DNA from 2 places in the Nonomuraea muscovyensis genome. Region 2 is predicted to be linked to the other one. Evidence: riboswitches for the same ligand, from Rfam matches in the RefSeq annotation. Region 2 holds a riboswitch; the other holds the start of a gene.
What was found. Region 2 has a riboswitch for cobalamin ahead of FHU36_RS26140 (ribonucleoside-diphosphate reductase subunit alpha). Riboswitches for the same ligand answer to the same signal wherever they lie in the genome.
Positions count from the first base shown of each region.

Region 1: another riboswitch for cobalamin. It lies ahead of cobN (cobaltochelatase subunit CobN); the one in region 2 lies ahead of FHU36_RS26140 (ribonucleoside-diphosphate reductase subunit alpha).

Region 1 is NZ_JACHJB010000001.1:2,765,933-2,781,642, reverse strand. It holds gene cobF (precorrin-6A synthase (deacetylating)) at 1-332, opposite strand, end outside; gene FHU36_RS44335 (TIGR03618 family F420-dependent PPOX class oxidoreductase) at 388-783, shown strand; gene cbiE (precorrin-6y C5,15-methyltransferase (decarboxylating) subunit CbiE) at 780-2,045, shown strand; gene cobM (precorrin-4 C(11)-methyltransferase) at 2,042-2,794, shown strand; gene FHU36_RS13165 (cobalt-precorrin-6A reductase) at 2,782-3,516, shown strand; gene FHU36_RS13160 (precorrin-2 C(20)-methyltransferase) at 3,594-5,087, opposite strand; gene FHU36_RS13155 (precorrin-8X methylmutase) at 5,090-5,740, opposite strand; gene FHU36_RS13150 (ferredoxin-like domain-containing protein) at 5,737-6,930, opposite strand; cobalamin riboswitch at 6,937-7,126, shown strand; gene cobN (cobaltochelatase subunit CobN) at 7,161-10,760, shown strand; gene FHU36_RS13140 (cobyrinic acid a,c-diamide synthase CobB) at 10,715-12,130, opposite strand; gene cobO (cob(I)yrinic acid a,c-diamide adenosyltransferase) at 12,127-12,729, opposite strand; gene FHU36_RS13130 (magnesium chelatase subunit D family protein) at 12,731-14,812, opposite strand; gene FHU36_RS13125 (histidine phosphatase family protein) at 14,809-15,363, opposite strand; gene FHU36_RS13120 (CbtA family protein) at 15,369-15,710, opposite strand, start outside.
Region 2 is NZ_JACHJB010000002.1:2,002,857-2,018,566, forward strand. It holds gene FHU36_RS44865 (mechanosensitive ion channel family protein) at 1-103, opposite strand, end outside; gene FHU36_RS26135 (ribonucleotide-diphosphate reductase subunit beta) at 137-1,132, opposite strand; gene FHU36_RS26140 (ribonucleoside-diphosphate reductase subunit alpha) at 1,166-3,343, opposite strand; cobalamin riboswitch at 3,499-3,706, opposite strand; gene FHU36_RS26145 (tripartite tricarboxylate transporter substrate-binding protein) at 3,739-4,671, opposite strand; gene FHU36_RS26150 (SAM-dependent methyltransferase) at 4,736-5,515, opposite strand; gene glmS (glutamine--fructose-6-phosphate transaminase (isomerizing)) at 5,588-7,408, opposite strand; gene FHU36_RS26160 (hypothetical protein) at 7,489-7,764, opposite strand; gene FHU36_RS44870 (N-acetylmuramoyl-L-alanine amidase) at 7,948-10,023, shown strand; tRNA gene FHU36_RS26170 (tRNA-Gly) at 10,125-10,196, shown strand; tRNA gene FHU36_RS26175 (tRNA-Cys) at 10,215-10,285, shown strand; tRNA gene FHU36_RS26180 (tRNA-Gly) at 10,338-10,409, shown strand; tRNA gene FHU36_RS26185 (tRNA-Val) at 10,429-10,503, shown strand; gene FHU36_RS26190 (MEDS and STAS domain-containing protein) at 10,808-11,677, shown strand; gene FHU36_RS26195 (ATP-binding protein) at 11,667-12,596, shown strand; gene FHU36_RS26200 (SWIM zinc finger family protein) at 12,731-14,455, opposite strand; gene pcaC (4-carboxymuconolactone decarboxylase) at 14,503-15,710, opposite strand, start outside.

The DNA of each region.
Region 1 (15,710 bases), on a different contig from region 2:
CCCCACACGAGGAACGCGCCGGTCCGGCCGTCCTCCAGCTCGTCGCGGATGAGCCGCTCGTACACCTGCGACCGTCGCGAGCGCCAGTCCTCGACGGCCTCGGCGTAGGCGGGCGTGGTCCGGTCGCGCTCGGGGTCACGCGCCTCGACGATCCGGTACGGCCCGCGCCCGTGGGCCTCGATGAGGTCCTGCCGCAGGCGTACCAGCTCCTGCTTGGCCTCGCCCTTGTCCACGAGGAAGAACACGTCGGCCGCGGCGATGGCCTTGGCCCCCTGCAGGGTGAGATGGTCGGGGTCGCCGGCGCCGATGCCGATCACGAGGAGCCGCTTCACTCGTAAGAGTGTGCCAGAGCATACGATATTGCCTCGCGAGTCCCCGAGGAGGCATGTGAACCTGGTTGAGCGCGGTGACGGTTTTGCCGAGTTCTGGCGGGAGCGGCACCTGTGCACGCTGTCCACCGCCCGGCCCGACGGGGCCCCGCACGTGGTGCCGGTCGGCGCCACCCTGGACCTGGCCGCCGGCATCGCCCGCGTGATCACCTCCGGCACCTCGCGGAAGGCCCGGCTGGTCGCCGCCGCGGGGCCCGAGGGGGCGAAGGTGGCGCTCTGCCAGGTGGACGGGCGCAGGTGGTCGACGTTGGAGGGCCGGGCCGTGGTGCGCGCCGAGCCCGACCAGGTCGCCGACGCCGAGCGCCGCTACGCCGGGCGCTACCGCGAGCCCCGGCCGAACCCCGCGCGGGTGGTCCTGGAGATCCGGGTGACGCGCGTCCTGGGCAACGCGTGATCACGGTCGTCGGGATCGGCGCCGACGGCTGGGACGGGCTCACCGCCCCCGCCCGTGACGCGATCTCGGCCGCCGGCGTGCTGATGGGCGGGCGCAGGCAGCTTGACCTGGTGCGCCCGTCACGGGCCGAGCGGGTGGCCTGGCCGTCGCCGCTGCTGCCCGCGCTGCCGGGGCTGATGGAGACGTACGCGGGCCGCGAGGTGTGCGTGCTGGCCAGCGGCGACCCGATGTTCCACGGCATCGGCTCCACGCTCGTGCGGCTGCTGGGCGCCGGACGGGTGCGGGTGCTGCCGCACGTGTCGTCGCTCGCGCTGGCGTGCGCGCGGCTCGGCTGGCCGGCGGAGGAGGTCGCGGTGGTCAGCCTGGTGGGCCGGCCACCGGCCGCGCTGAACGCGGCCGTCCTGCCGGGCCGGCGCGTCCTCGTGCTCGGCTCCGGCCGCGACTCCCCGGCCGTGGTCGCCGGGCTGCTCACCGGCCGCGGGTACGGGCCGAGCCGGCTGAGCGTGCTGTCCGACCTGGGCGCGCCCGCCGAGGCCGCGCTGCACGGCACCGCCGAGGAGTGGACGGCGTCCGCCCCGTCGGCGCTGAACGTGATCGCCGTCGAGTGCGTCGCCGGGCCGCACGCCGAGCCGCTGCCGCTGGTGCCGGGACTGCCGGACACGGCGTACGAGCACGACGGGCAGCTCACCAAGCGGGAGGTGCGGGCCGTCAGCCTGTCGCGGCTGGCGCCGCTGCCCGGCGAGCTGCTGTGGGACGTGGGCGCGGGGGCGGGCAGCATCGCGATCGAGTGGCTGCGCTGCGACCCCTCCTGCCGGGCCGTCGCCGTGGAGAGCAGGGCCGACCGGGCCGCCGCGATCCGGCGCAACGCCGACGCGCTGGGGGTGCCGTCTCTGCGGGTGGTCGAGGGGCGGGCCCCGGCGGCGCTGGACGGGCTGCCCGAGCCAGGCGCGGTGTTCGTCGGCGGCGGGGCGACCGTGCCCGGCCTGCTGGAACGTTGCTGGGACGCGCTGCGGCCGGGCGGCCGGCTCGTGGTCAACGCCGTCACCGTGGAGTCGGAGGCGGTGGTCGCGGGCTGGTACGGGCGCCTCGGCGGCGACCTGGTGCGCCTGTCGGTGCAGCGGGGATCGCCGGTGGGCGGCTTCACCGGCTGGCGGGCGATGATGCCCGTGACGGTGTGGTCGATCACCAAGGAGGACCGTGTGGCCGATCACCGGGAGGGACGGGCCGTGACCGGGTGCGCGGCCGGAAGGGACGAGGCGTGACCGTCTTCTTCGTCGGGGCGGGTCCCGGCGCGGCCGACCTGATCACCGTGCGCGGGCTGCGGGTGCTGGAGTCGTCGCCGGTCTGCCTGTACGCGGGATCGCTGGTGCCGCCCGAGCTGCTCGACTCCTGCCCGGCGGGCGCCCGGCTGGTCGACACGGCGAACCTCACCCTGGACGAGATCGTCGCCGAGCTGGCCGGGGCGCACCGGGCCGGGCTCGACGTGGCGCGGCTGCACTCGGGTGACCCATCGGTGTTCAGCGCCATGGCCGAGCAGATGCGCCGCCTCGACGCGCTCGGCGTGCCGTACGAGGTGGTGCCCGGGGTGCCCGCGTTCGCGGCGGCGGCGGCCTCGCTGGGCCGCGAGCTGACCGTGCCCGGCGTCGGCCAGACGGTGATCCTCACCCGCACCTCGGCCAGGGCCACCCCGATGCCCGAGGGCGAGGACCTGGCGACCCTGTCGGCGAGCCGGGCCACGATGGTGCTGCACCTGGCCGTGCAGCGGATCGACGCGGTCGTGGCGGAGCTGCTGCCCGCCTACGGGGCCGGCTGCCCGGTGGCGGTGGTGGCGCGGGCCGGCCGGGCGGACGAGCTGATCCTGCGCGGCACGCTGGCCGACATCGCCGAACGGGTCCACGAGGCGGGTGTCCGGCGGACGGCGGTCATCGTCGTGGGGCGGGTGCTGTCGGCGTCGGAGTTCCCCGACAGCCACCTCTACAGCGCGGCGCGGGAGCGCGCGTGCGGGTCCTGATCCTCGGCGGGACGGCGGAGGCGCGGGCGCTGGCCGCCGAGCTGGACGCGGCCGGGGTGCCGGTGGTGTCGTCGCTGGCCGGGCGGGTGACGAACCCGCGGCTGCCGGTCGGCGAGGTGCGCGAGGGCGGCTTCGGCGGCCCCGAGGGACTGGCGGCGTGGCTGGCGGCCGAGGGCGTGGCCGCGCTGGTCGACGCGACCCACCCGTTCGCCGCCCGGATGACCGCCTCGGCCGCCGAGGCGGCGCGGGCCACCGGAGTGCCGCTGCTGGTGCTGCGGCGGCCCGGCTGGCGGGAGGGGCCTGGCGACGCCTGGCAGCGGGTCGGCTCGCTCCGGGAGGCGGCCGAGCGGCTGGCGGCGCCCATGCGGGTGTTCCTGACGACGGGGCGGCGGAGCCTGCCGGCGTTCGCTGGGGTGCCCGGGGTGTGGTTCCTGGCCAGGTCGGTGGACCCGCCGGAGCCGCCGGTGCCCGCGAACGCGCACGTGCTGCTCGACCGCGGGCCGTACACGGTGGAGGGTGAGCGGGCGCTCGTCCGCGAGCACCGGCTCGACGTGCTGGTCACCAAGGACAGCGGCGGCGCGATGACCACCGCGAAGCTCGTCGCGGCCCGCGAGCTGGGTCTCGCAGTGATCATGGTGGACCGCCCGCAGCCCCCGCCCGGCGTCCGGCTGGTGGAGACCGTGGCGGAGGCCGCCCGGTGGGCGCGGGGGCACGCCGGGTAGCTCCTCGCCGGTCGCCGCGCCGATCGCCGGGGCCCGCGAGGAGGCGGCCCGCCTCCCGCTCCGGCCCGGCCCTCCGGCTAGGGGTAGCGGCGCGGGGTGTAGACGACGCCCCCGCCGGTCACCCGGGTGGTCGAGGAGCCGATGATCAGCAGGCAGCGCATGTCCACCTGGCCTGGGTCGAGTTCGCCGAGGGTGGTGACGGTGACGCTCTCGCCGTCGCCGCCGACGTTCCGGCCGATCACCACGGGTGTGGCCGGGTCGCGGTGCTCCAGCAGCAGGTCGCGGGCGGCGGCCACCTGCCAGGTTCGGCTGCGCGAGGCCGGGTTGTAGATCGCCAGCACGAGGTCGGCCCGGGCGGCGGCGGTCAGCCGGGCGGCCACCACGTCCCACGGCTTGAGCAGGTCCGACAGCGACAGCACGCAGTAGTCATGGCCGAGGGGCGCGCCCGCCCGGCTCGCCACCGCCTGCGCGGCCGTCAGCCCCGGCACCACCCGCACCGGGACGCCGGGGAAGTCCTCGGCCGCCTCCAGCACGGCACTGGCCATCGCGAACACCCCCGGGTCGCCGGACGACACCACCGCGACGCGGGCGCCGGCCCTGGCCAGCTCCAGTGCGTGCCTGGCCCGTTCCGCCTCGACCCGGTTGTCGGTGCGGTGCCGCGTCTGGCGCGGGTTCGGCGGCACCCGGTCCACGTACGGGCCGTACCCGACCAGGTCGGTGGCCGCCGCCAGCGCCTCCTGCGCCTCGGGCGTCAGCCACGGCCGCCCGGCGGGACCCAGCCCCACCACGCTCACCTCGCCGCTCACCTCACCGGAGGCGGGGGCCGTCACGGGCGGCGGCACGAACGTCCGCTCGGCCGGGCTGGCCAGCAGGGCCAGCGAGAAGTACGGCACCCCCTCGGGATCGACGTCCTTGAGCGGGGCGACCCGTTCGGCCCCCATGGTGGCCCGCTCCACGTACCAGGCGTCGTCCAGCCGCCCCGCCTCGGCGAGCGCGTCGCGCACCTTCCCGAACGTCCGGCCCAGCTTGAGCACGGCCGCCGAGTCGGTGTCGCGCAACCGGTCGGCGAGCACGTCGCCGGGCAGCGTCCCCGGCAGCACGGTGAGCACCTCGTCCCGCTCCACCAGCGGCCGTCCCAGCACGGCCGAGGCCGCGCTGACCGACGTCACGCCCGGCACCACCTCGGTCGGGTAGCGGTGGGCGAGCCGCTTGTGCATGTGCATGTACGACCCGTAGAAGAGCGGGTCGCCCTCCGCCAGCACCACCACGGTCCGGCCCCTGTCGAGGTGGGCGGCCAGCCGCCCGGCGCAGCCGGCGTAGAAGTCGTCCAGCGCCCCCTGGTAGCCGCCGGGATGGTCGGTGGTCTCCGTGGTCAGCGGGTACAGCAGCAGCTCCTCGATCTGCCCGTCCCGCAGGTACGGCAGGGCGATCGACCGGGCGATGCTGCGGCCGTGCCTGGCGGCGTGGTAGGCGATGACGTCTGCCTCGCCGATGAGCCGGGCGGCCTTGACCGTGACCAGCTCGGGGTCACCCGGCCCCAGCCCCACCCCGTACAGCCGTCCCTCACCCATGATCACTCCACCTCGCTCGCGATGGCGTTGACCGCCGCCGCCGCCATCGCACTGCCGCCCCTGCGGCCGTGCACCACCAGGAACGCAAGGCCGCTGCCGGCCAGTGCCCGCTTGGACTCGGCCGCGCCGATGAACCCCACCGGGATCCCCAGCACCGCCGCCGGCCGGCCCGCTCCCTGGACGACGAGTTCGAGCAGGCGGAACAGCGCGGTCGGCGCGTTGCCGATCGCCACCACGGCGCCGTCGAGCCGGTCGCGCCACAGGTCCAGGGCGGCGGCGCTGCGCGTGGTGCCGAGCCGTCGGGCGAGGTCGGGCACGCCGGGGGCGCCGAGCGTGCAGACCACGTCGTTGCCGGCGGGCAGCCTGCTCCGGGTGACACCGGAGGCGACCATCGTGGCGTCGCACAGCACCGGCGCGCCCGCCCGGAGCGCCCGCCGCGCCCCGGCGACCACGCCCGGCGAGAAGGCCAGGTCGTCGACCAGGTCGGTCATCCCGCAGGCGTGGATCATCCGCACCGCGACGCCCGCGACGTCGGCCGGCAGGCCGGACAGGTCGGCCTCGGCCCTGATGGTGGCGAACGACCGCCGGTAGATCTCGGCGCCGTCGCGGACGTACCCGTCCCACGGGTCGCCCGTGTGCGTGTCGATGGTCACTGTGTCCTCTCCTGGTAACCGTGGTGGTAGCCGTGGCCGGTGGCGACGAGCTGGACGACGGGGCCCTTCGGCAGGCCGCACCGCCGTTCGCAGCCCGACCAGTGGACCGGTGTCCCGGCTGCGGTCACTCGGCCCGCCACCCACCGGGACGCGTCCGCCTGGACGTCGGCCAGTGACTTCGCGCAGCCGGGGCGGCCGGTGCAGGCCGTCACGCCCACCCAGGGCGAGTCCGGGTCGGTGACCAGGCCCGCCTCCGCCAGCCGGTGGGCGACCCGCCCGGCCCGGTCGGGGTCGAGGCCGGGCAGCACGACGGTCCGCCAGGGGGTGAGCCGCACCATGCCGGCGGCCTGCGCCTGGGCGGCGAGGGCCTGCGCCTGGACGGCGGTGAGCCGGCCGAGGGGGACCACCGCCTCCAGCGCCACCCGGCCGTCCCGCTGCTCGACGAGCCCGGCGCGCTGCCCGCGCGGCGACCGCCGGGGTACGGGGGTCACGGTGCCGCCCAGCCGGGCCGCCACCCGGGCGGGCCCGTCCGGCAGCTCGCCGATCCGCCACACCGAGCCGGCCTGAGCGTGGCCCTCGGGCGGCCGCCGTTCGTCCAGGAACGCCTCGGCGGCGGCGAGCATGAGCGCGACCGGGTCGCCCGAGGTGCGGGAGAGCCGGGCGTCCGCCAGGAGGAGGCCGTCGGGCGTGTACGTGACGTCGGCGCCCAGCCCGGCCACGTCCCCCGTGCCGTCGTCCAGCGCGAACAGGAAGCGCCCCGGCAGCCCGGCCAGCCGCGCCCGCTCGCACAGGGCCCGGTCCAGCGCCGCCACCAGCGGCTGCGTCTCCACCACGCCCCCGGGCCCGCGCCCGTTCAGCGGCGAGGCGACGATGTTGCGCACCCGCTCGTGCGAGGCCGAGGGCAGCAGCCCCGCGCCGGCCATCCGGGCAGCGAGGGCAGCACCGGCGTCCGAGGCGGGGGCGGGGCGGAGCCCGCGCACCTGGACGTTCGCCCGGGAGGTCAGCTCGATCACCCCGGAGCCCAGCTCCGCCGCGCACGCGGCCAGCTCGCGCAACTGGCCGGCGGTCACCGCCCCGCCGGGCAACCGGATCCTGGCCAGCGCGCCGTCAGCCGCCTCGTGCGTCTGGAGCGCCCCCGGACAGGAGTCCGGCCGCATGCGCCGGAAGGGACCGGCTTCGGAAAGGTGCATGGTCACTCCAGATCTCGCTGCCGTACGCTTGCGTCAGGCGATGGCAAAGGGAGGAAGCCGGTGCGAAACCGGCGCGGTCCCGCCACTGTGACCGGGGAGCGAACCCCACCACGAGGCCACTGCCCGGCGACGGGCGGGAAGGCCGGGGTGAGCGTCGATCCGGGAGCCAGGAGACTCCTGCCGTCGCGACACCCGCGACCGGGGCGAGGACCCCGAGGGAGGACTCCCGCGTGCCTGGCGACAGCCGTACCACCGTCCTGCTGCTCTCCACCTCCGACACCGACCTGCTCAGCGCCCGCGCCGGCGGCGCCCCCTACCGGCTGGGCAACCCCGCCCGGCTGACGGCCGAGGACCTGCCCCCGCTGCTCGACGGCGCCGACCTGGTCGTGGTCCGCCTGCTGGGCGGGCGCCGCGCCTGGGAGGAGGGGCTGGACCACCTGCTGGCCGGCCCCCGCCCGGTGGTGGTGCTCGGCGGCGAGCAGGCGCCCGACGCCGAGCTGATGGAGCTGTCCACGGTCAGCGCCGGCACCTGCGCCGAGGCGCACGCCTACCTCGCCCACGGCGGGCCGGCGAACCTGGCCGAGCTGCACGCGTTCCTGTCCGACACGGTCCTGCTCACCGGACACGGCTTCGCGCCGCCCGCGCCCGCGCCGCCCTGGGGCCTCCTGGAGCGCACCGCGCGCCGCGCGGACGGGCCCGTCGTCGGCGTGCTCTACTACCGCGCCCACCACATGGCGGGCAACACCGGGTTCGTCGAGACGCTCTGCCGGGCCGTCGAGGACGCGGGCGGCCGGGCGCTGCCCGTCTTCTGCTCGTCGCTGCGCACGGCCGAGCCGGAGCTGTTCGAGACGTTGCGGGCCGCCGACGCGCTGGTCGTGACGGTGCTGGCGGCGGGCGGCACCCGTCCCGCCACCGCCGGCGCCGGCGGCGACGACGAGGCGTGGGACGTGGGCGCGCTCGCCGAGCTGGACGTGCCCATCCTGCAGGGGCTCTGCCTGACCGGCAGCAGGCAGGCGTGGGAGGAGAACGACGACGGTTTGTCGCCGCTCGACGCCGCCTCGCAGGTGGCGATCCCCGAGTTCGACGGCCGGATCATCACGGTGCCGTTCTCGTTCAAGGAGATCGACGAGGACGGGCTGACCGTCTACGTGGCCGACGCCGAGCGGGCCGCCCGGGTGGCGGGCATCGCCGTGCGGCACGGTCTGCTCAGGCACACCCCGCCGGCCGAGCGGCGGCTCGTGGTGATGCTGTCGGCCTACCCGACCAAGCACTCCCGGATCGGCAACGCGGTCGGCCTGGACACCCCCGCCAGCGCGGTCAGGCTGCTCGCCCGGCTCGCCGAGGCCGGCTACGACCTGGGCGACGGCTTCCCGGGCGTGCCCGAGCAGGACGGTGACGCGCTGATCCACGCCCTGATCGCCGCCGGCGGCCAGGACCCCGACTGGCTGACCGAGGAGCACCTCGCCGGCAACCCGGTGCGCATCCCCGCAAGCTCGTACGAGCAGTGGTACCGGACGCTGCCCGAGGACCTGCGCGCGGGCATGGAGCGGCACTGGGGGCCGCCGCCCGGCGAGCTTTTCACCCACGACGGCGACATCGTGCTGGCCGCGCTGCGGGCGGGCAACGTCGTGGTGATGGTGCAGCCGCCCCGCGGCTTCGGCGAGAACCCGATCGCCGTCTACCACGACCCCGACCTGCCGCCCAGCCACCACTACCTGGCCGCCTACCGGTGGCTGTCGGCGGAGTTCGGCGCGCACGCCATGGTCCACGTGGGCAAGCACGGCAACCTCGAATGGCTGCCGGGCAAGTCGGCGGGCATGTCCGCCTCCTGCGCCACCGACGCGGCCATCGGCGACCTGCCGCTCGTCTACCCGTTCCTGGTGAACGACCCCGGCGAGGGCACCCAGGCCAAGCGGCGCGCGCACGCCGTGCTCGTGGACCACATGGTGCCGCCCATGGCCCGCGCCGAGACGTACGGCGACATCGCCCGGCTGGAGCAGCTCCTCGACGAGCACGCCTCGATCGCCGCCATGGACCCGGCCAAGCTGCCCGCCATCAGGGCGCAGATCTGGACGCTGATCCAGGCGGCCCGGCTCGACCACGACCTCGGCCTGACGGACCGGCCGCACGACACGGAGTTCGACGACTTCCTGCTGCACGTGGACGGCTGGTTGTGCGAGGTGAAGGACGCGCAGATCCGCGACGGCCTGCACGTGCTCGGCCGGGCGCCGACCGGTGGCGACAGGGTGAACCTGGTGCTCGCCATGCTGCGGGCCAGGCAGCTGTGGTCGGGCCGCGAGACGCTGCCCGGCCTGCGCGAGGCCCTGGGCCTGGCCGAGGACGGCACCGCCGGGCTGGGTGAGGTGGACCGCGCCGAGGCGACCGCCCGTGCCCTGGTCGAGTCCATGGAGGAGCGCGGCTGGTCCCCCGAAGCCGCCCCCGAGGTCGCGCGGCTGGTGCCCGGGGAGCGGCACGAGCCGGTGGCGCGCATCCTCGTGTTCGCCGCCACCGAGATCGTGCCCCGGCTGGCCCGCACCACCGACGAGCTCGACCACGTCCTGCACGCCCTCGACGGCGGCTACGTCCCCGCCGGGCCCAGCGGTTCGCCGCTGCGCGGCCTGGTCAACGTGCTGCCGACCGGCCGCAACTTCTACTCGGTCGACCCGCGGGCCGTGCCGAGCCGGCTCGCCTGGGAGACCGGGCAGGCCATGGCCGACTCGCTGCTGGAGCGCTACCGGGCCGACACGGGCGAGTGGCCGCGCTCGGTGGGGCTGTCCGTCTGGGGCACCAGCGCGATGCGGACCGCCGGCGACGACGTGGCCGAGGTGCTCGCGCTGCTCGGCGTCCGCCCCGCCTGGGACGAGGCGTCCCGCCGGGTGGCCGGCCTGGAGCCGGTGCCGCTCGCCGAGCTGGGCCGGCCCCGCATCGACGTGACGGTCCGCATCAGCGGCTTCTTCCGGGACGCGTTCCCGCACGTGGTCGGCATGCTGGACGACGCCGTCCGGCTGGTCGCCGGGCTGGACGAGCCGCACGAGGACAACTACGTGCGCGCCCACGTCGCCGCCGACGCCGAGGCGCACGGCGACACCCGCCGGGCCACCATGCGGATCTTCGGCTCGGCGCCCGGCGCGTACGGGGCCGGGCTGCTGCCGCTCATCGACAGCCGCAACTGGCGCGACGACGCCGACCTGGCCGAGGTGTACGCGGTGTGGGGCGGCTTCGCCTACGGCCGTGACCTCGACGGCGTCCCCGCCCGCCAGGACATGGAGAGCGCCTACCGCAGGATCGCCGTGGCGGCCAAGAACGTCGACACCCGCGAGCACGACATCGCCGACTCCGACGACTACTTCCAGTACCACGGCGGCATGGTCGCCACGGTCCGCGCCCTCACCGGCCGGGCGCCGGCCGCGTACGTCGGCGACAGCACCCGCCCCGACGCCGTGCGCACCCGGACCCTGTCGGAGGAGACCGCCCGGATCTTCCGGGCCCGGGTGGTGAACCCCAACTGGCTGGCCGCGATGCGCCGGCACGGCTACAAGGGCGCGTTCGAGCTGGCCGCGACCGTGGACTACCTGTTCGGCTACGACGCCACGACCGGGGTGATGGCCGACTGGATGTACGACAGGCTGACCGCCGCGTACGTGCTGGACCCGGAGAACCAGGCGTTCATGGCCAGGTCGAACCCGTGGGCCCTGCACGGCATCGCCGAGCGCCTCCTGGAGGCCGCCGAGCGCGGCATGTGGGAGCACCCGGACCCTGAGCTGTTGCGCGGTCTGCAAGAGGTCTACCTCAGGACCGAAGGGGATCTGGAGGACGACACCAGCCGCTGAGCCGACGCCGGCCGCCCCGCCCAGTGCAGGTGCAGGTAGGTGGCCGTGAGGAGGGCGTCGCCGAACCCGTCGCCGCCGCCCTCCCACCGCAGCAGCGGCTCGGCGTCCGTGACCAGGGTCGTCCGGTGGAACTCGTGCCCGGTGAAGCGCTCGCCCGGCCTGGTCAGCAGCGACGCCCGGGTCGCCGTGGCCTCCCGGTAGCCGAGCGTCAGCCGGTCCGTCATCCGGGCCACGCCGGGCAGCCGGCCGCACATCCGCCGGCCGTCCAGCTCGCGGCAGAGGTAGAGCAGGCCGGCACACTCGGCGACGACGGGGCCGGCGAACGCGGCGACCTGCTCGCGCAGGGATTCGTTGGCGGCCAGTTCGGCGGCGTACACCTCGGGGAAGCCGCCGCCGATCACCAGCGCGCCGGTGCCGTCGGGCAGCCTCTCGTCGCGGAGCGGGTCGAGGACGGCGATGTCGGCTCCGGCGGCGCGCAGCAGCTCGACGTGCTCGGCGTACCCGAACGTGAACGCCGCCCCACCGGCCACCGCCACCACCGGCCGCGCCCCGGCCGGCCCCGCCGCCGACCGGCCCGGGTCCCCCGCCGCGTCCACCGCGTCCACCGCGAGCGGCGTCCCGCCGTCCGGTTCGCCGGTCTCCGCGAGGGCCCGTACGGGGTCCCAGGGGGTCGCGTCCAGCGGCGGGGCGGTGCGCGCCAGCCGCAGCACGGCGTCGAGGTCGCACTCCCGCGCCACGAGCGCGGCCAGCCGGTCCACCGCGGCCAGCGCCTCGGCCTCCCGCTCGGCCGCCGGCACCAGCCCCAGGTGGCGGGACGGCGTGCAGACGGCGTCGTCGCGCCGGATCGCCCCCAGCACCGGGACGCCCGCCGCCGCCAGCGCGGCCCGGCACAGCTCCTCGTGCCGGTCGGACCCGACCCGGTTGAGCACCACGCCGCCCACCCGCACCCGCGGGTCGAACGTCGCGAACCCGTGCACCAGCGCCGCCACCGACCTGCTCTGCCCGGCCGCGTCCACGACCAGCACGACCGGGGCGGCGAGCAGCCGGGCGACGTGCGCGGTCGAGGCGAGGTCCGTCTCCCCCCTGCCGTCGAACAGGCCCATCACGCCCTCGACCACCGCCACGTCGCACCCCGCCGCCCCGTGCAGGAACAGCGGGGCCACCCGCTCCTCGCCGACCAGCCACGGGTCCAGGTTGCGGCCCGGCCGGCCGGTCGCCAGCGCGTGGTAGCCGGGGTCGATGTAGTCGGGCCCCACCTTGTGCGGCGACACCTGGAGCCCCCGGGCGCGCAGCGCCGCCATCAGGCCGGTCGCCACGGTCGTCTTCCCGCTCCCGGAGGAGGGGGCGGCGACCACGAGCCGCGGGATCACCACTCGATGCCCTTCTGCCCCTTCTGGCCGGAGTCCATGGGGTGGCGCACCTTGCCCATCTCCGTCACCAGGTCGGCCGCCTCCACCAGCCGCTCCGGCGCGTCCCTGCCGGTGATCACGACGTGCTGGGCGCCCGGCCTGCCGGTCAGCGTGTCCAGCACGTCGTCGAGGTCGAGCCAGCCCCACTTCAGCGGGTACGTGAACTCGTCCAGGACGTAGAACCGGTAGGTCTCGGCCGCCAGGTCGCGTTTGATCTGCTCCCACCCTTCGCGGGCGTCGGCCGCGTGGTCCTCCTGGGCGCCGGGGCGCTGGATCCACGACCAGCCCTCCCCCATCTTGTGCCAGGCGACCGGCCCGCCCTCGCCGGAGGCGCCGAGGATCTTGAGCGCCCGTTCCTCCCCGACCCGCCACCTGGCCGACTTGACGAACTGGAACACCCCGACCGGCCAGCCCTGGTTCCAGGCGCGCAGCGCCATGCCGAACGCCGCCGTCGACTTGCCCTTGCCCGGCCCGGTGTGGACCATCAGCAGCGGCCTGGCGCGGCGCTGCCGGGTGGTGAGCCCGTCGTCCGGCACGACGGCCGGCTTTCCCTGCGGCATGTCAGACCGCCTTCCGGTAGTCGCGGACCGCCGAGCCCAGGTCCGACAGGGCGTCGAGCGGGAGGAGCCGTGCGCGCAGCCGGGCGGCCAGCCGGACGGCCAGGCCGAGCCGTACGGGACCGCTCTCGCAGTCCACGACGACGCTCGCCGTGCCGTCGAGCAGCCCGGCCGCCCGCTCCACGTCGCCGCCGGCGGTGGCGCGGCCGTCGGTCACCAGGACGAGCAGCGGGCGGCGGGCCGGGTCGCGCACCCGCTCCACCCGCAGCACGTCCGCCGCCTTGGCCAGCCCGGCGGCCAGCGGGGTGCGGCCCCCGGTCGGCAGCGAGCGCAGCCGGGCCGCGCCCGCCTCCACCGACGAGGTGGGCGGCAGCACCACCTCAGCAGCGGTGCCCCGGAAGGTGACCAGGCCCACCTTGTCGCGGCGCTGGTAGGCGTCCAGCAGCAGGCTCAGCACCGCCGTCTTCACCGCGGTCATCCGCCTGCGGGCGGCCATCGACCCGCTGGCGTCCACCACGAACAGCACGAGATTGCCCTCCCTGCCCTCGCGCACCACCTCGCGCAGGTCGTCCGCGCGGAGCAGCAGGCCGGGCCCGGTGCGGCCCCGCGTCCTCTGGTGCGGCGCGGCGGCGAGGATCGTCGCGGTGAGATGCAGGCCGTGCAGGCGCCCGCGGGGCCGCCGCGCGCCGGTGACGCGGCCGTGCGCGCTCCGCGCCCGCGACCGGCGTCCCGCCGCACCCTCGCCCAGGCCCGGCACCTGCAGCAACGGCACCCGGTACGGCTCGGCGGCCCCCGCCGGCCGCCCTGCGGGGGCCGCCGGCCGAGAGCCCGCCGGCCCGTCCACAGCCTGTGGACCGGCCTCCGCCGTCCCGGCCGCCTGGCCGTCCACACCCTGTGGACGCGAACCGGCGTCCTCCCGCGACGTCTCCGAACCGAGCCCCGCGCTCTCCCCGGACGACCCGCCGTCACCAGGACCGAGACCGTCGGGTCCACCACCCACGGGACCGCCATCCCCGGGCCCGTCCGGACCGTTTGGACCGTTTGGACCGTCGGGATCGTCGGGATCGTCGGGACCGGACGTCTCCTCCAGCAGCCGCTCCAGCAGCTCCTCGTCGAGGCCCGGCGCGTCGAACGGATCGCGCCGGCGCCGGTGGGGCAGCGACAGCCGGGCCGCCGCCCGCACGTCGTCGGTCGTCACCACCTGCCGGCCCTGCCAGGCCGCATGCGCCATGGCCGCGCTCGCCGTGACCAGGTCGGCACGCAGCCCGTCCACCTCGAACGCCGCGCACACCGTGGCGATCTGCCTGAGCCGGGCGTCCGGCAGCCGCACGCCCGGCAGCCGGTCACGGGCCCGCGCGATCCGCCCGGCCAGCGCCGACTCCTCGGCGGCCCACCGGCCGGCGAACTCCTCCGGTCCGGCCTCGAAGGCGAGCCGCCGCCTGACCACCTCGGCCCGTTCGCCCGGGTCGCGGGAGGCGCGCACCTCCACGGTCAGCCCGAACCTGTCGAGGAGCTGCGGGCGCAGCTCCCCCTCCTCGGGGTTCATGGTGCCCACCAGCAGGAAGCGGGCCGCGTGCCGGACCGACACGGTCTCCCGCTCGACGTAGCAGGTGCCCAGGGCGGCGGCGTCGAGCAGCAGGTCCACGAGGTGGTCGTGGAGCAGGTTGACCTCGTCCACGTACAGCACGCCGCGATGGGCGGCGGCCAGCAGCCCCGGCTGGAACGCCTTGACGCCCTCCGTCAGCGCCCGTTCCACGTCGAGGGCACCGACGAGCCGGTCCTCCGAGGCGCCGACCGGCAGCTCCACCAGCGCGGCGGGGCGGCGCAGCCGCTGCTCGCCGGGTTCGTGCGGGCCGTCGGGGCAGGCGGGGTCGGGCGCGGCCGGATCGCAGGCGAACCGGCACCCGGTCACCGCCTCCACCGGGGGCAACTGGGCGGCCAGAGCCCGGACGATCGTGGACTTGGCGGTGCCCTTCTCCCCCCGGACGAGCACGCCGCCCACACGCGGGGAGACGGCGTTGAGCACCAGCGCCAGCTTCAGGTCGTCGAGCCCGACGACGGCGCTGAACGGGTAGGTGGCGATCACGCGGCGACCTTCCGGTTGACATGGGCGACCCGCCAGCCGCCCCGGGTCGGGGACAGCGCGGTGATGGACAGCGGTGCGACGTCGAACCTCGCGGCGGAGAGCGGGTCCAGGCCGAGCGCGTGACCCAGCGCCGCTCTGATCGCTCCGGCGTCGCAGACGACCACGACCTCCTCCGGAGGCGCGGAGCCGAGCCAGGCGGCGACGCGCGCCGCCTGCGCGGCCAGACTCTCGCCGCCGTGCGGGGCCGCGCGCGGGTCGGCGAGCCAGCTCGCCAGACCGTCCGGCTCCTCCCGCGCGACCCGTCCGTACGGCAGGCCGCCCCACCGCCCGAAGCCGGGCTCGGCCAGCTCCGGCACCACAGAGGCCACCAGGCCCATGGCCGAGGCGGTCTGCCCGGCGGCCACCGCCGGCGCCGCGAACGCGGGCCGGCCGGCGACCGTCTCCGCCAGCGCGGCGGCCCGGGCGAGGCTCGCCGGGTCGGCCGCCTCCCCCGGGGCGGGGAAGCGGGCCCCGCGCATGCCGGGTGTGCTCGCCTGCCTGACGAACAGCACCCCGGTCAGGCCGCGGCCACGGGAGCGGCCTTCGGCACGCGGGCCGCCCGGTCGCAGGCCCAGCCGAACAGCGCGCCGAAGGCCGCCCAGAAGACGAGCTGCGTGCCCAGCGACGCCAGCCTGAACTCCCACAGCAACGTCGCGGGGAAACCCTCCGGCACCTCGTCCACCGTCGGCAGCAGCAGCCAGGCGGCCACCACCGGCACGAGGAACGCCGCCACGGCCGCGGCCCAGCGCGCCCACGGACCGGCACCGACCTGCCGCGCCGTCGCCACGGCGATGGCCGTCGCCGCCAGCCCGACCAGCACCATGACCACGTACAGCAGCGTCCGGCCGGTGATCGTCTC
Region 2 (15,710 bases):
ACTTGCGACCGGCCCTGGACAGCAGCCGTCGGAAGATCTCCACGCAGAGAACGGCCCCGGCCACCGCGATGGCGAGGACGAGCCAGCCGGCTGGCGTCTGCACGAGTAATGCCCCCAAATGTCCTATCAAATAAGCCTAGAACGTCTCATCGAACGTCACATTGCCCTCAACAGCCACCTGATAAGCCGACACCCGCCGCTCGAAGAAGTTCGCGAGCTCCTGCACGTCCTGCAACTCCATGAACGCGAACGGGTTGGCCGTGCCGTACCTCGCCGGCAGGCCGAGCCTGGCCAGCCGCTGGTCGGCCACGTACTCAAGGTACTCGCGCATCTGCTCGGCGCTCATCCCGGGCATGCCGTCGCCGCACAGGTCGCGGGCGAAGGCCAGCTCGGCCGCCACGGCCTCCTCCAGCATCGCGGTGACCTGCGCGCCCAGCTTGTCGTCGAACAGTTCCGGCTCCTCGGCCCGCACGGTGTCCACCACGCTGAAGGCGAACTCCATGTGCATGGACTCGTCACGGAAGACCCAGTTCGTCCCCGTGGCGAGGCCGCTGAGCAGCCCGCGCGAGCGGAACCAGTAGACGTAGGCGAAGGCCCCGTAGAAGAACAGCCCCTCGATGCAGGCGGCGAAGCAGATGAGGTTCAGCAGGAACTGCCGCCGCTGGTCGGCCGTCTCCAGTTGCCGCAGCCCGTTGATCGAGTCGATCCACCGGAAGCAGAACTCGGCCTTGTCGCGGATCGACGGGATGTGCTCGATCGCGGCGAACGCCTTGACACGTTCGTCCGGGTCGGGCAGGTACGTGTCGAGCAGCGTCAGGTAGAACTGCACGTGCACGGCCTCCTCGAAGAGCTGCCTGCTGAGGTACAGGCGCGCCTCGGGGGCGTTGACGTGCTGGTAGAGGTTGAGCACCAGGTTGTTGGCGACGATCGAGTCGCCGGTGGCGAAGAAGGCGACCAGCCGGTTGATCAGGTGGCGTTCCTGCGCGGTCATCCTGGCCAGGTCGGCGAGGTCGGTGTGCAGGTCCACCTCCTCGACGGTCCAGGTGTTGCGGATGGCCGCCCGGTAGCGCTCGTAGAAGTCCGGGTAGCGCATGGGCCGCAGGGTCAGGTCCATTCCAGGGTCGAGCAGCATGTCTGGGGATGTCTCCGTACGTGGTGGGGCGGATTACTGGCAGGCTTCGCAGACTTCCGGGTTCTCCAGCGAGCAGGCGACGGCCTCCGCGGCCGAAGGGGCGGGCGCCGCCGTCACGGTGGTCTGGGCGATCCGGGTGGCGGGGCGGGAGCGCAGGTAGTACGTGGTCTTCAGGCCGCGCTTCCAGGCGTAGGCGTACATCGAGGAGAGCTTGCCGATGGTGGGGCTGGCCATGAAGAGGTTGAGCGACTGCGACTGGTCGATGTACGGCTGGCGGGCCGCGGCCAGGTCGATCAGCGCCTTCTGCGGCAGTTCCCACGCGGTGCGGTAGAGCGTCTTGAGGTCGGCCGGGATGCCGGGGACGTCCTGGACCGAGCCGTCGGCCCGCTTGATCGCGTCGCGCATGGTCTGCGTCCACAGCCCGCGCGCCTGCAGGTCGGCCACCAGGTAGCGGTTGACCTGAAGGAACTCGCCGGACAGGGTCTCGCGCTTGAAGACGTTGGACACCTGCGGCTCGATGCACTCGTAGCAGCCGGCGATGGAGGCGATGGTGGCCGTCGGCGCGATGGCGATCATGAGGGAGTTGCGCAGCCCGGTGGCGGCGACCTTGGCACGCAGCGCCTCCCAGCGCGGCGAGCCGGCCGCCCCGGCGTAGTGGTCGGGGTGCAGCATCCCGAGGGCGGCGCGGGTGTCGCCGTACGACGGGTGCCGGCCGCGCTCGGCGGCCAGGTCGGCGGAGGTGTCGTAGGCGGCCAGCGCGATCTCCTCGGCGATCCGCGTGGACAGCTCCCGCGCCTCGGGCGAGTCGAACGGCAGGCGCAGCGCGAAGAACACGTCGGCCAGCCCCATCACGCCGAGCCCGATCGGCCGCCAGCGCCGGTTGGCCGCCTCGGCCTCGGGTGTCGGGTAGAAGCCCAGGTCGATGGTCCGGTCGAGGAAGCGCACGGCGGTCCGCACGGTGGCGCGCAGCCGGTCCCAGTCGAGGTCCGCGCCGTCGCGCAGGTGGGCGGCCAGGTTGACCGAGCCGAGGTTGCACACCGCGGTCTCGGCGTCGCTGGTGACCTCCAGGATCTCGGTGCACAGGTTGGACAGGTGGATGACGTTCTCCGGGCGGGCCGTCTGGTTGGAGGTCCGGTTGGCCGCGTCCTTGAACGTCATCCAGCCGTTGCCGGTCTGCGCGAGCGTGCGCATCATCCGGCCGTACAGGGTGCGGGCCGGGATCTGGCGGACGAAGCGGCCCTGCGCCTCGTAGGCGCGGTAGGCGCGGTCGAAGGCGTCGCCGTACAGGTCGGTGAGGTCGGGGACGTCCTTGGGGTCGAACAGCGACCACGTCCCGTCGGCCTCGACCCGCCGCATGAACTCGTCCGGCACCCAGTTGGCCAGGTTCAGGTTGTGCGTGCGGCGGGCGTCCTCGCCCGTGTTGTCGCGCAGCTCCAGGAACTCCTCGATGTCGGCGTGCCAGGTCTCCAGGTAGACGCAGGCCGCTCCCTTGCGACGGCCGCCCTGGTTCACCGCGGCGACCGAGGAGTCGAGGGTGCGCAGCCACGGGACGATGCCGTTGGAGTGCCCGTTGGTGCCGCGGATGAGCGAGCCGCGCGAGCGGACCCGGGTCCAGGAGATGCCGATGCCTCCGGCGTACTTCGACAGCCGGGCCACCTGGCCGTACCTGTCGTAGATGGCCTCCAGCTCGTCGCGCGGCGAGTCGAGCAGAAAGCACGACGAGAGCTGCGGGCGGCGCGCGCCGGAGTTGAACAGCGTCGGCGAGCTGGGCAGGTAGGCCAGCGCGGACATCAGCCCGTACAGCTCGGCGGCCTCGGCCACCGAGGACGACAGTCCGCAGGCCACCCGCAGGAAGAAGTGCTGCGGGCGCTCCAGCACCGCCCGCGTCTGCGGGTGGCGCAGCAGGTAGCGGTCGTAGACGGTGCGCAGGCCGAAGTACTCGAACCGGTCGTCGGCCTCGTCGTGGACGAGCGCGTCCAGCTCGGCGGCGTGGGCCGCGACGAACGCCGCGAGGGAGTCCTGGACCAGCCCGGCCGCGTGGGTGGCCGCGACCGACTCGGAGAAGGTCCGCACGCCGTGCCCGGCCGCCTCGTCGGCGATCTCCTCGGCCAGCAGCCGGGCGGCGACCCGGGAGTTGGCCGGATCGGCGATCACCCGGGCGGCGGCCTCCTCGATGGCCAGCCGCCGGTCAACCTCAACGATCTGCGTCACGTGCTCTCCTCGCGAGCTCTGCCCCGTGAGGGCGCGCGAGAGCACGGCGGCGCGGGGCGTGCCCGGCCGCGTCGGCCCCCGGGCCCTCCCTCGAGGCCCTGGACAGGTCAGCCGGGCGTGCCGGGCCGGCCCGCGTGGTCGTGCGCGCTCCGGCCGGGACCCCGGCGTCACTGGCAGGTCTTCGGGCTCGCGGGCGCGCCTGACCATGACGGTCAGGCCGGTCCTACTGGCCGTCGCTTCCCGGATCTCTCCAGTGCTCGTGACGGCGGTCGTTCCCGCTCACCGCTGCGGGGCAGCCCCGGAATCGCACCGGGTTCCCTTTCACTCCGCCCCGAGGGGCGAACCAGCGACGAGCAGGATCCTACATCTAGTGGCCACGGCCGCAACTCGCCCCATCATGTTGTGCCGGGCGTGTCGACCAGTCCGAGGTCGCGGAGCACGGCGCGGGTGCGCGCGGTCTCCGAGGCGAGCCACTGCTCGAAGTCGCCGCCGCTGAGCGGGATCGGCTGCCAGCCCCCGGCGCGGCAGGCCTTGTGCCACGGCGCGGAGCCGGCGACCCGCTCGCACATCTCGACGGCCGTGGCGCGCAGGTCCTCGGCCATGTCCTGCGGGCCGACCGCCGCGCACCAGTCGGCGAAGTCGATGCGCACGCCCGACTCCAGGAGGCTGGGCACGTCGAGCCCGTCGACGCGGCGGGCGCTGGAGACGGCCAGCGCCCTGACCCGTCCCTTGCGCAGGTCGGCCCGCCAGGCGCGCAGGGGACCGGCGGCGGCCACCGCCCGGCCGCCTCGCAGGGCGTCGGTGGCCTCCGCCGTGGTCGGGTGGCCGGTGTAGGCGATCCGGCGGGCGTCGGCGCCGAGCCCCCGCGCGACCAGCCCGAACAGCAGGTGGTCGGGCTCGCCCTGCGGCCCCCCGGCGAGCGGCGTCTCCTCGGGCCTGGCGAGCAACTGGGCGCCGAAGTCCTCGAAGTCCCTGAACGGCGAAGCAGCCGGCACGACCACGACCTCGATCTCCCCGGCCAGCCTCGCCAGCGGCGTCGCGGTCTCGAGCAGCCTGGGCCCGGCGTCGATCTCGGCGGCGGCCAGGGCCGGCAGTCCGGTGACGGTGATCGTGGTGGCCTGCCGGTGGCCGGCCAGCATGAACCCCGACTGCCACGCGGCCCGGGTGAGCGCCCGCGTCACCCCCGCCCACCGCTCGGCGCCCGGCGCGATGGCGAACGGCAGCCGCACCGCTCCCGCGGTGGTGCCCTTGTCGGCGCCGCACGCGGCCGCCGCCATGCCGAGCCCCGCCATGCCGAGTCCCAGCGCGAAGAACTGCCGTCGCCGCATGCGTGCCTCCCCCGGGCGCGCGGGTACCTCCCACTACCTGAGGTTATTGACACATCACCGTCGGTTACACCTGTGGATCGGGTGCCTTCCATCCGACTCCGGCCATCAGGTACGAGGCCGTGGACGGTTCGGCGGCCAGCCGGGGCCGGTCGGGCCGCCAGTCGGCGGCGTGCACCAGGCCGGGCTCGACCAGCGTGAAGTCACCGAAGAACGCCCTGATCCGGGCGGGCGTCCGGGCGGCGCCGCGGCGGGCGGCCGGCTTCGCCCGCCCCGGAGAGGGGCCCGGAGTGGTGGAGTGCGTGAGCACCAGATGACTGCCGGGCGCCAGTGCCTCCCGCAGCGCGGCCACGGCGGCGTGCGGGCCGCCCGCGTCGTCCGTGCCGGCGTCGGGGATGAAGTGCAGGATCGAGATCAGCAGCACGCCGACCGGCCGGTCCAGGTCGAGGAAGGCCGCGGCGCGCTCCAGCACCCCGGCGGCGTCGAGCAGATCCGCCCGGACGAAAGCGGCCCTGCTCTCGTCGCGGAGCAGGGCCGTGGCGTGCGCGGCGACCACGGGATCGCGGTCCACGTAGACCACCCGGGCACCGGGGACGATCTGGTGAACGCTGCCCTGGGTCGGCAGCCCGCTGCCGAGGTCGAGGAACTGGCGCACGCCCGAACCCGCCAGGTGGCGCACCGCCCGCTGCTGGAAGCCCCGGTTGACCCGTGCCAGCGGCACGGTGTGCGGGACCAGCTCGGCGAGCCGGTCGGTGGCCTCGCGATCGACGGCGTAGTTCGTCACACCGCCGAGCATGTAGTCGTACATGCGTGCGAGGTTGGGCGTGCGCGGATCGAACTCGACCACAAACGGATCTTAGGTCGAGATTGCGCTAATTACACGAGCTCTGTGCGATTGTGGCCATAGTGCAGCCTGGACTCATTCGACTGTGACACTCTTGGCCAGATTGCGAGGCTTGTCCACATCGCGGCCGAGGGCGACCGCCGCGTGGTAGGCGAAGAGCTGGAGCGGGATCGTCAGCAGGATCGGGTCCAGCTCGATCTCGTTCTTCGGCACCACGATCACGTCGTCGGCCAGCTTGGCGTCGGGCTCGCGGTGGCCGACCATGAGCACCTGCCCGCCGCGGGCGCGGATCTCGCCGAGCGTGGTGAGGTTCTTGTCGAGCAACTCGTCGTCGGGGACGATCGCGACCGTGGGCATCTCGGGGCCGATCAGCGCGAGCGGCCCGTGCTTGAGCTCGCTGGCCGGGTACGCCTCGGCGTGCACGTACGAGATCTCCTTGAGCTTCTGCGCGCCCTCGCGGGCCACCGGGTAGCCGCGCACCCGGCCGACGAACATCATGCTCGGGTGGTGGGCGTACTTCTTCGCCAGCTCGGCGATCTTGTCGCCCTGGGCCAGGATCTCCTCGATCTGGCCGGGCAGCCGGCGCAGGCCCTCGCAGATGCGGCGGCCGTCGGCGGGCGACAGGTCGTGCACGCGGCCGAAGTGCACCGCGAGCAGCGCGAACGCCAGCGACGTGGAGGTGAACGCCTTGGTCGAGGCCACCGACACCTCGGGCCCGGCGTGCAGGTAGACGCCGCCGTCGACCTCGCGGGCGATGGCGCTGCCGACGGCGTTGACGATGCCGATCACCCGGCCGCCCTTGCGCTTGAGCTCCTGCACCGCGGCCAGGGTGTCGTACGTCTCGCCCGACTGGCTGATCGCCACGTACAGCGTGTCGGGGTCGACCACCGGGTTGCGGTAGCGGAACTCGCTGGCCGGCTCGGCGTCGGCCGGGATGCGGGCCAGCTCCTCGATGAGCTGGGCGCCGATCTGGCCGGAGTAGTAGGCCGAACCACAGCCGATGATCTTCACCCGGCGGAAGGAGCGGGTCTCCCGGGCGTCCATGTTCAGGCCGCCGAGGTGGGCGATGTGGAAGCGCTCGTCCAGACGGCCGCGCAGCGTGCGCGAGACCGTCTCGGGCTGCTCGGAGATCTCCTTGAGCAGGTAGTGCTCGTAGCCGCCCGTGTCGTAGTGGCCGGCGTCCCAGTCGACGGTCAGCGGCTCCTTGGCGGTCTCGCGGGCGTCGCTGGCGAAGGTGTGGAAGCCGTCGGCCTTGAGCACGGCCAGCTCGCCGTCCTCCAGGTGCACCACCTGGCGGGTGTAGCGGACCAGCGCCGACACGTCGGAGGCGGCGAACATCTCCTTCTCGCCGATGCCGAGCACGATCGGGCTGCCGTTGCGCGCCACGACGACCTCGCCGGACCGCTCGGCGTCGATGACGGCGATGCCGTACGTGCCGACGACGCTCTTGAGCGCCTTGCGCACGGCCTCCTCCAGCGACTCGGTCTCCTGGACGGTGCGGGCGATCAGGTGGGCGAGCACCTCGGTGTCGGTCTCGGAGAGGAAGACGGCGCCGTCGGCGGTCAGCTTGGCGCGCAGCTCGTCGGCGTTCTCGATGATGCCGTTGTGCACGACGGCGATGCGCTCGTCCGCCGACAGGTGCGGGTGGGCGTTGACGTCACTGGGCACGCCGTGGGTGGCCCACCGCGTGTGGCCGATGCCGAGGCCGCCCTTGAACCGGGCCGGCATGACCTTGGCCAGGTCGGCCACCCGGCCCTTGACCTTGCGTACCTTCAGCCCCTTGCTGGACACCACGACTCCGGCCGAGTCATAGCCGCGGTACTCCAGCCGCTGCAGCCCCTCCAGCAGGATCGGGGCAGCGTCCTTGGGCCCGATATAGGCGACGATTCCGCACATCCGGGGTTCTCCTCTTCCGTGAACGATGGTGATGTCCGCGACACGGGACATGGGACAGGTGGCAGGGGACCGCAGGTCGCTCATCCGTAGACGATGCGACGCAACTGGCGCAGGGACAGGTCGGGCGCCGCCACCCGGCGGGCCCGGAGCTCGGCGGCGACCCGGGGGAAGATCTCGTCGTTGGTGAGGCCACGGCCCTTCAGCTCGGCGTGGCGCCGCCGGACGAACTCCTCGACCGGCTCCGAGAAGTACGACAGCACGTCGGCCACCACACGGGCCGCCTCGCCGGGACCTAACCCGCTGGTCCTGGTGAGGTGCGCGATGAGCTCCTCATGGGGATGCCGCGTCGTGGACACAGACGAGGACACTACGCACAAGTGACTGGACACGCCAACATCCTGCCCGCAATCGGGCAGGAATCGCGCGGTGGACCCACTTCGCCGCGTCGGACGGCGGCCGACGCACCGGCGCACCGCCCTTCCCTTCTCGACCTGACTACGGACAGTAGTCTGACGGAACCGATCCGTGGGGGGGTTGCCATGCTGCAGTGGGTCGTCGCCGGTCTCGCCGCCGGTGCTCTGGTGGGGCCGGTCCAGGACCACGGCCGCCAGGGAGACTTCGCCGAGGCGGCGCGGGAGTACGGGGTTCCGGTGAGCGTCCTGCTCGGCGTGTCCTACCTGCAGTCGCGCTGGGACACCCACGACGGCCGGCCCAGCACGGACGGCGGGTACGGCCCGATGCACCTCGTGGACCTGGAGACGGCCGCGCACCCACAGCCCCGGCGCCACGGCGGCGGGCACGACGGGCACAAGGGCCACGACGGGCACGAGGGACACGGCGGGGACGCCCGGGGGGACGGCGCCAGGCCGACGCCGGAGCGGCCGGAGGCGGAGCGGCCGGAGGCGGCCTCCGACCCGTCCGCCGGCCACCGGGGCGGCACCGCCGGGGCGCCCGCGCCGTGGGAGGCCGACGTCACGGGGCCGTCACTCGGGCGCGCGGCGCGGCTGAGCGGGCTTCCCGCCGAACGGCTGCGCACCGACCCGGCCGCGAACATCCGGGGCGGGGCCGCGCTCCTCGCCGCCTACCAGGCGCACCCCACCGGCGATCCGGCCGGCTGGTACCAGGCGGTCGCCCGCTACTCGGGCGCGCGCGACCCGTTCACCGCCAGAAGCTTCGCCGACGAGGTGTTCGCGGTGATCCGGGAGGGCGCCGCCCGCCGGACCGACGACGGCTTCGCGGTGCGGCTCACCCCGGCCCCCGGCCTGCGCCCACCGGCCGCGCCCCCGCTGCGCAGGGCACAGGGCGCCGAGTGCCCGGCCACGCTGGCGTGCGAGTGGATGCCCGCCGCCTACAAGCGGACCGGCCCGGGCGACTACGGCAACCACGACCGGATCGCGGGCGAGCGGCGCGTGGACTACATCGTCATCCACGACACCGAGGGCGGCTACGACGGCATCAAGTCGATGGTGGCCGACCCCGACTACGTGAGCTGGCACTACACGGTCCGCTCCCGCGACGGCCACGTCGCCCAGCACGTGCGCACGAAGGACGTCGCCTGGCACGCCGGCAACTGGGACGTCAACACCCGCTCGATCGGCGTCGAGCACGAGGGCTACCTCGCCAGGGGCGGCACCTGGTACACCGAGGCGATGTACCGGGCCTCGGCCCGGCTCGTGCGACACCTCGCCGACCTCCACGACATCCCGCTCGACCGGGCGCACATCCTCGGGCACGACAACGTGCCGGGCACCACGCCGCAGACGCTGCCGGGCATGCACGACGACCCCGGCCCCTACTGGGACTGGGCCCACTACTTCGACCTGATGGGCAGCCCCCTGCGCGGCGACGGCGACCCTGCGCAGGACGGCCCCGCACAGGACGGCCGGGACCTCGCGCGCCGGTACGCCGCTCCCCCGGGCCCCGGCAAGGCACGGGCGGCGCGACGGACCGCCGTGCGGACCGGACGCGACGACGGGGACACCCCCGCGTCGGTCGTCATCCTGCCCGACTACGGGGCGAACCAGCCACGGTTCACCGGCTGCGTCAAGGCGCACCCGGCCAGGGCGTGCGAGCCGCACGGCGCCTCGACGGTGTGGCTGCGCACGGAGCCGCGCGAGGACGCCCCGCTGGTCGACGACGTCGGCAAGCGGGTGGGCAAGCCGAGCACGTCCAGCGTGTACGACCACAGCGCGCGGGTCTCCACCGGGCAGCGGTTCGCCGTGGCCGGCGCCCGTGGCGACTGGACCGCCATCTGGTACCTCGGCCGCCGGGCGTGGTTCCACAACCCGCCGGAGGGCCCCGCCGCCGTGCCGGCCGGAGGGCCGGTGGTCATGCCGCTGCGCGACGACGTCAAGGTGTACGGCCGCGCCTTCCCCGGCCGGCCCGCCTACCGCGGCACCGGGGTCGACTTCCAGGAGCGGGTGCCCCTGCCGTACGTCATCCGCTCCGGTCAGGCGTACGCGCTCGGGCACACGGTGCGCAGTTCCTACCTGTCGGCCGGCTCGTTCGACCCGGACCGGCACGTCACGGTCACCGGCGAGCAGCGCTACCACCAGATCCAGCTCGGCCACCGGGTCGTGTACGTCAAGGCCAAGGACGTCCGGGTGATCCGCTGACGATTCGGGTCACGAATTTCCGCCCACCCCCCGTTTGCTGCGCACGGGCACTCCGCGGAGACGATATGGTTTTCCCGTGGCCCGGCGATCGCCGGGAGCACGCGGAAGTGGCTCAGTGGTAGAGCATCACCTTGCCAAGGTGAGGGTCGCGGGTTCGAATCCCGTCTTCCGCTCGGAGCGCGAGACTCCATGGTGGAGTGGCCGAGAGGCGAGGCAGCGGCCTGCAAAGCCGTCCACACGGGTTCAAATCCCGTCTCCACCTCGGCTTGTCGGCGGGCCCTTCCAGGATCCGCTAAAGTAAAGTGCGGCGCCACGCGGAAGTGGCTCAGTGGTAGAGCATCACCTTGCCAAGGTGAGGGTCGCGGGTTCGAATCCCGTCTTCCGCTCTGAGTGACAACTCAACAAGGACGATTAGCTCAGCGGGAGAGCGCTTCCCTGACACGGAAGAGGTCACTGGTTCAATCCCAGTATCGTCCACCATCACCCAGGCCCAGCTCGCGGCAACCCCGCGCGGCTGGGCTTTCGTGTTGCCGGGGCCCGAACCGCGATCGGGAAGTTCGTGTCGCCGCCGAGGTGAGCCCGCCCGTCGCCGGGGCACAGGAATGCGGGTGGGTTCGGCGGGCGAGGTTCGCGGGCGGGCGAGCCGTCCACCGGCAAGGAGCCTGCGCTCCGGCCTGAGGGCCGGTCCGGGCGGCGAAGGTCGAGAAAGGAGGTGGGCGCGATCACGGGCGATCACTACTCTGGGTGGTCCTGTGGAGGACTCTCGGGTGGGACGGGTGACGCGGTGACGATCAACGCTGAGGTGCAGATCACTGACTTGAAGCTCAATGATCACGCGTGTCTGACCTTCGGCGAGCCGGAAGAGCTGCTCGACCTGACCGCGGCGTACGTCCGTGACGGACTGTCCGGCGGGCTGCGGGTAGTGTGGCTGTGTGAGGAGCCGCAGGGGGCGCTGACCGAGCTCGACCGCCGGGGGGTGGCCGTGCGGTCCGCCACCGCGGCGGGGAGCATGGACGTGGTGGCCTCCCAGGACGGGCTGCTGTCCGGGCCGTCGTTCACGGTGGCGCACGCGATGGAGTGGCTGCACCGGCAGCGGGAGCTGACCTCGCGCGGGGGCTACGCCGGCCTGCGGGTGGCGCTCGACATGGGGTGGGCGCTGCGGCCGATCAGCGGGATCGAGCAGTTGCCGGCATTCGAGGAGGAGATCGCGACGGCGTTGTCGGACACCGGTGTGTCGGTGTTGTGCCAGTACGACCGTGATCGGTTCGACCCGGTCACGCTGGCGTCGGTGGCCTCCTTCCACACCCGTTCGGTGACCGCGGCGACCTACCACAGCGATCCGCTGTTGCGCATCTGCCGTCAGTACGCGCCACCGGGGGTCCGGCTGGCCGGCCAACTCGACCGGACGGCCGAGGACTCCCTGGCGCTGGCCCTGTCCGAGGCGATCCGGGTGGACGGCGACATCACGATCAACATGTCCGAGCTTTCCTTCATCGACCTGTCGTGCACGCGGATGATCCTGGACGCGGCGCGCAGCATGGCTGCCGACCGTTCGGTGGCGCTACGGTGCGGCCCCCCGATCGCCTCCAGGTTCGTCCTGCTGGGCGCCGGTGGCGTTCCCGGAGTCAGACTGGTGACCGGTCATGGCGGGTGAGGGGCCCGTGGGCGGCCCGCCGACCGCCTCGGGAGTGCCGGCCCGTTCCGGCCCGGCACCGGCCGAACCACTGCTGGAGCAGCCCTTCGACGGCGACTCGCTGTACGCGCTGCGGGCCACGCTGGAGGCGCACGCCTCGCAGGCCGGGTTCCCCGACGGGCGGGTCATGGACCTGGTCATGACCGTGCACGAACTGGCCACGAACGCGGTCCTGCACGGCGCGGGACGCGGGACGGTGCGGCTCTGGCGCGTGGGCGGCACGCTGCGCTGCGAGGTCCGCGACGCGGGCCCGTCCGCGGCCGACCCGCGCGCCGGCACGGGCACGGACGACGGCACCGGCCACATCGTGGGCGGCGGCCCACGCGATGGCGCGGACCCCGGCTCGATCGACAGCGCGGGTGAAGGCACCGGCGGCGGCGCGGGTGACCGGTGGCCGGTCCGGCACGGGCACGGGCTGTGGATCGCGCGCTACCTGACCGACGGGTTCACGCTCGCCACCGGGCCCGACGGGACCGTCGCCACCGTCGACTTCACCGTGCCCGCCGGCCCGGCGGGCGACTCGCCGTTCGCTCTCGGACGGCACGAACGCGGCTCGTACGTCCTGCTCGAACTCACCGGCACCCTGAGCGAGCAGGCCGCCGAGCAGGTCACCACCGTGGTGGGCGACATCGTGGCCGGCGACCGGGCACGGCCGCGGCTGGTGCTCGACCTGAGCGGGGTGACGTTCTGGGACGCGGTGGGCGTCGCCGCGCTGATCACGGCGAAGCAGCGGGTCGAGGCCGCCTCCGGGGCGCTGGTCCTCACCGGGCTCACCGCCGGGTTCCGGCAGCGACTGGACGCCCTGAGCCCCACCCCGTTCACCGTGTACGACGACCGGCACCAGGCCGACCACCACTTCCGGACCCCACCCGGCTCCTGACACCGCCGGCCCTGGCACGCCTCGCGGCCCGGGCCGGTGGAGCCTGTGGTGGAGCCGGATCATCCGTCGGGCAGGACGCGCCGGACGACCCACACACCGCATCTGTGACGTGACCGGAGACGGGGGCGAACGCCCTACCCGCCGGGGAGACGGGCTCGGTCGAGTTCGTCGCGAAGGGCCCGCTTGGCCCTGTGCGCGGCGCGCAGTGTCGTCAGGTGCGCCTGGAAGTCGTCGGTGCGCCCGCACCTGCCGGCCACGGACTCGGACTCGGCCAGCAGGCCCGCCGCCTCCCGGTAGGCCGACCGGTTCCGCTGCTCGATCAGTCGTTCGGCGACCTGCCACAGGACCGGCAGGGCGTCGGCCGGATGTGTCGCCGCGCGGGCCCTGGCCACCCGGAGCAACAGGTCCTGGCGGCAGTCCCCCTGCCGCGCGGCCTGCCATGCGCCGTCGGCGTCCCCCTCCCACAGCAGGATCTCCACCAGGGCCGAGGGCCCGGCACCCCGCGGGCGTCCGACGCCGTCGCGGGCCTCGGCGGCGGGCCGGTCGGTCAGCAGGTCCAGCGCCCGGTCCCGCCACATGGTGGAGTCCTCGGCGGTGGCGGCGCGTAACGCCTGGTAGGCCGTCAACGTCGGAGCCGCCTCGAAGTTCGCCCACAGCAGCTCGGCCGCCTCGGCGCGGCGACCGAGACGCAGCAGGCACTCGGCGCCCAGGGCGCGCAGCCCTTCGCCGTGCCTGCCGCCCGGCCAGTCGTCGTCGCCGGTGTCGTCCAGGCCGCGCCGGATCCAGTGCAGCGCCTCCTCGGGCCTGGCGTCGGCGGCCAGCGTCTGCGCCACCCGCAGCATGTCGTAGGCGGATCCGGCGTCCCGCGCGAGGACCTCGACCAGCGCGTCGGTGCCACCCTCGCAGGCGGCCAGCCTCTCCATCAGATGAGTGACGGTGAAGCGGTTGCTGTCGTATCTGCCCGGCCGCTTGGGCGGCAGCGCCTGCCAGGCCGCCTCCACCCGCTGCCGGTAGCGGGCCATGCCCGCCTCGCCGAGGACCTCGGCGTAGTCGGGCATGGCGTCGAGGAACACCTCGTACTCGCTGGCCAGCGCCGTGTCCACCAGCCGGTCCGCGAGAGCCTCCGGGTCGGGGCGGCCGGCCCTGCAGGCGTCGAGATGGACGCGTTCCGCCGCGGCGAGCGCGTCGCCCAACTCTCCGTCGGAGTCGTCCACGTAGCCCGCCGCGTCCTCGATCAGCCCCATCGCGTACTCGGCCAGGGTCACCGCCTGATCGGCGAAGCCTTCACCGATCAGCTCGGCCACCTCGCCCAGCACGTCCTCGATGCGGCCGAGGCCACCGTAGGGGACGTGCTCGTCGAGCTCGATCGCGTCCTCCAGCCGGCGGCGCAGGACCCGGTCGTCGAAGGCATGGCGGGGGTCGGCGCCCGCCGCCACCTCCAACCGTGCCCGCAGCAGCGGATCGGCCCGCGCGACACGCAGCAGCTCGGCGGCCAGCCAGCGCGTGTCCTGCCGGTGGAGGAAGTCACGCAGCGCCGCGTCGGTGACCTTCGCCGGGACACCGGCCGGCGCGGGCGTCGGCTCCTCGCTCGCCAGCCAGGCCAGCCCGGCCGCGACGCAGTGCTTGCAGAACATCCCGTCGGCGCCGTACGGGCAGCTGCACTCCCCCTCCAGACCCGCCGCTGTCACGCGCAGCCGCACCCGGTAGGGACGGGTGCCGTCCACCGTCGCCGTCACCGACGTGCCGTCGACGGCCATCCTTCGCACCACCCCTTGCGCGAAGTAGGCCTTGCCACGGTCGAACGAACGCCCGTCCGCGCAGTGCCGGATCAGCTCCTCACTCACCACGACTCTCGCCATGCCAGGCATCCTCCCGCGTTCCCGCGCAGGCGCAACCCGGTTCGGGATCAGTCGTCGGCGAGGACGCGCTGGGCGACGGCGAAGGCGGCGTTGGCGGCCGGGACCCCGCAGTAGATCGCCGTCTGCAGCAACACCTCACCGATCTCGTCCGGGGTGAGGCCGTTGCGCAGCGCCGCCCGGACGTGCATGGCCAGCTCGTCCAGGTGACCGCGGGCGGCGAGGGCGGTGAGGGTGACGCAGCTGCGGGTGCGGCGGTCGAGGCCGGGGCGGTTCCAGATCTCGTCCCAGGCGTAGCGGGTGATGAGGTGCTGGAAGTCGTGGGTGAAGCCGGTGGTGGTGGCGACCGCCCGGTCCACGTGGTCGTCGCCCAGCACCTGGCGCCGCGTCTTCATCCCGGCCGCCCAGCTCTCCTCCCGGCTCCGATCCTCCCGGCGGCGATTCTCCCGGCCCTGCTCCTCCCGGTCCTGCTCCTCCCGGTCGCGGGCCGGACGGTTGCGGGCCGGACGGTCGCGGTCCGGACGGTCGCGGTCCGGACGGTCGCGGTCCGGACGGTCGCGGTCCCGAGGGTCGCTCTCTGGGCGGTCCCCGGGCTCAAGGCGGCGCAGGTGGCCGGTGATCGCCAGGGTGACGGCGTCCGCGCGTTCCACGTTGGCCAGGTGGGCGGCGTGCGGGACGACCGTGAGTTGGGCGTCCGGGATGCCGCCGGCGAGGACGAGGGCCTGCTCCAGCGTGGTCGCGGGGTCCTCCGCTCCGGCCACGACCAGGGTGGGGACGGTGATCGCGGGCAGGCTGCGGGTGAGGTCGCAGGCGGCGAGCGCCTCGCAGCAGGCCGCGTACGACTCGGCGTCCACCCCGGCCGGCATGTCCAGCACCCAGCCGCCGTCGAAACCCGGGGTGAACCAGCGGGGCCCGAGCACCGGGGCGAGGGCCGCCACCCCTCCGGCGCGGACGGCGGCGGCCCGTTCCCGCCAGGGCCCGGGATCGCCGAAGCGGGCGGCGGTGCAGCAGAGCACCAGGCCGCGTACCCGGCGGTGTCCCCGCGCGGCACCCGTACCGCCGGTGCCACCGCCCGTGCCGCTGGTCCTGCCGCCGTCCGTGCCACCGCCCGTGCCACTGGCCCTGCCGCCGTCCGTGCCACTGGTCGTGCCGCCGTCCGTGCCACTGGTCGTGCCGCCGTCCGCGTCACCATCTGTGGCGCCGAGCGCGCCGGCGATGGCGGTGGCGATGGCGCCGCCGAGGGAGACGCCTCCGACGA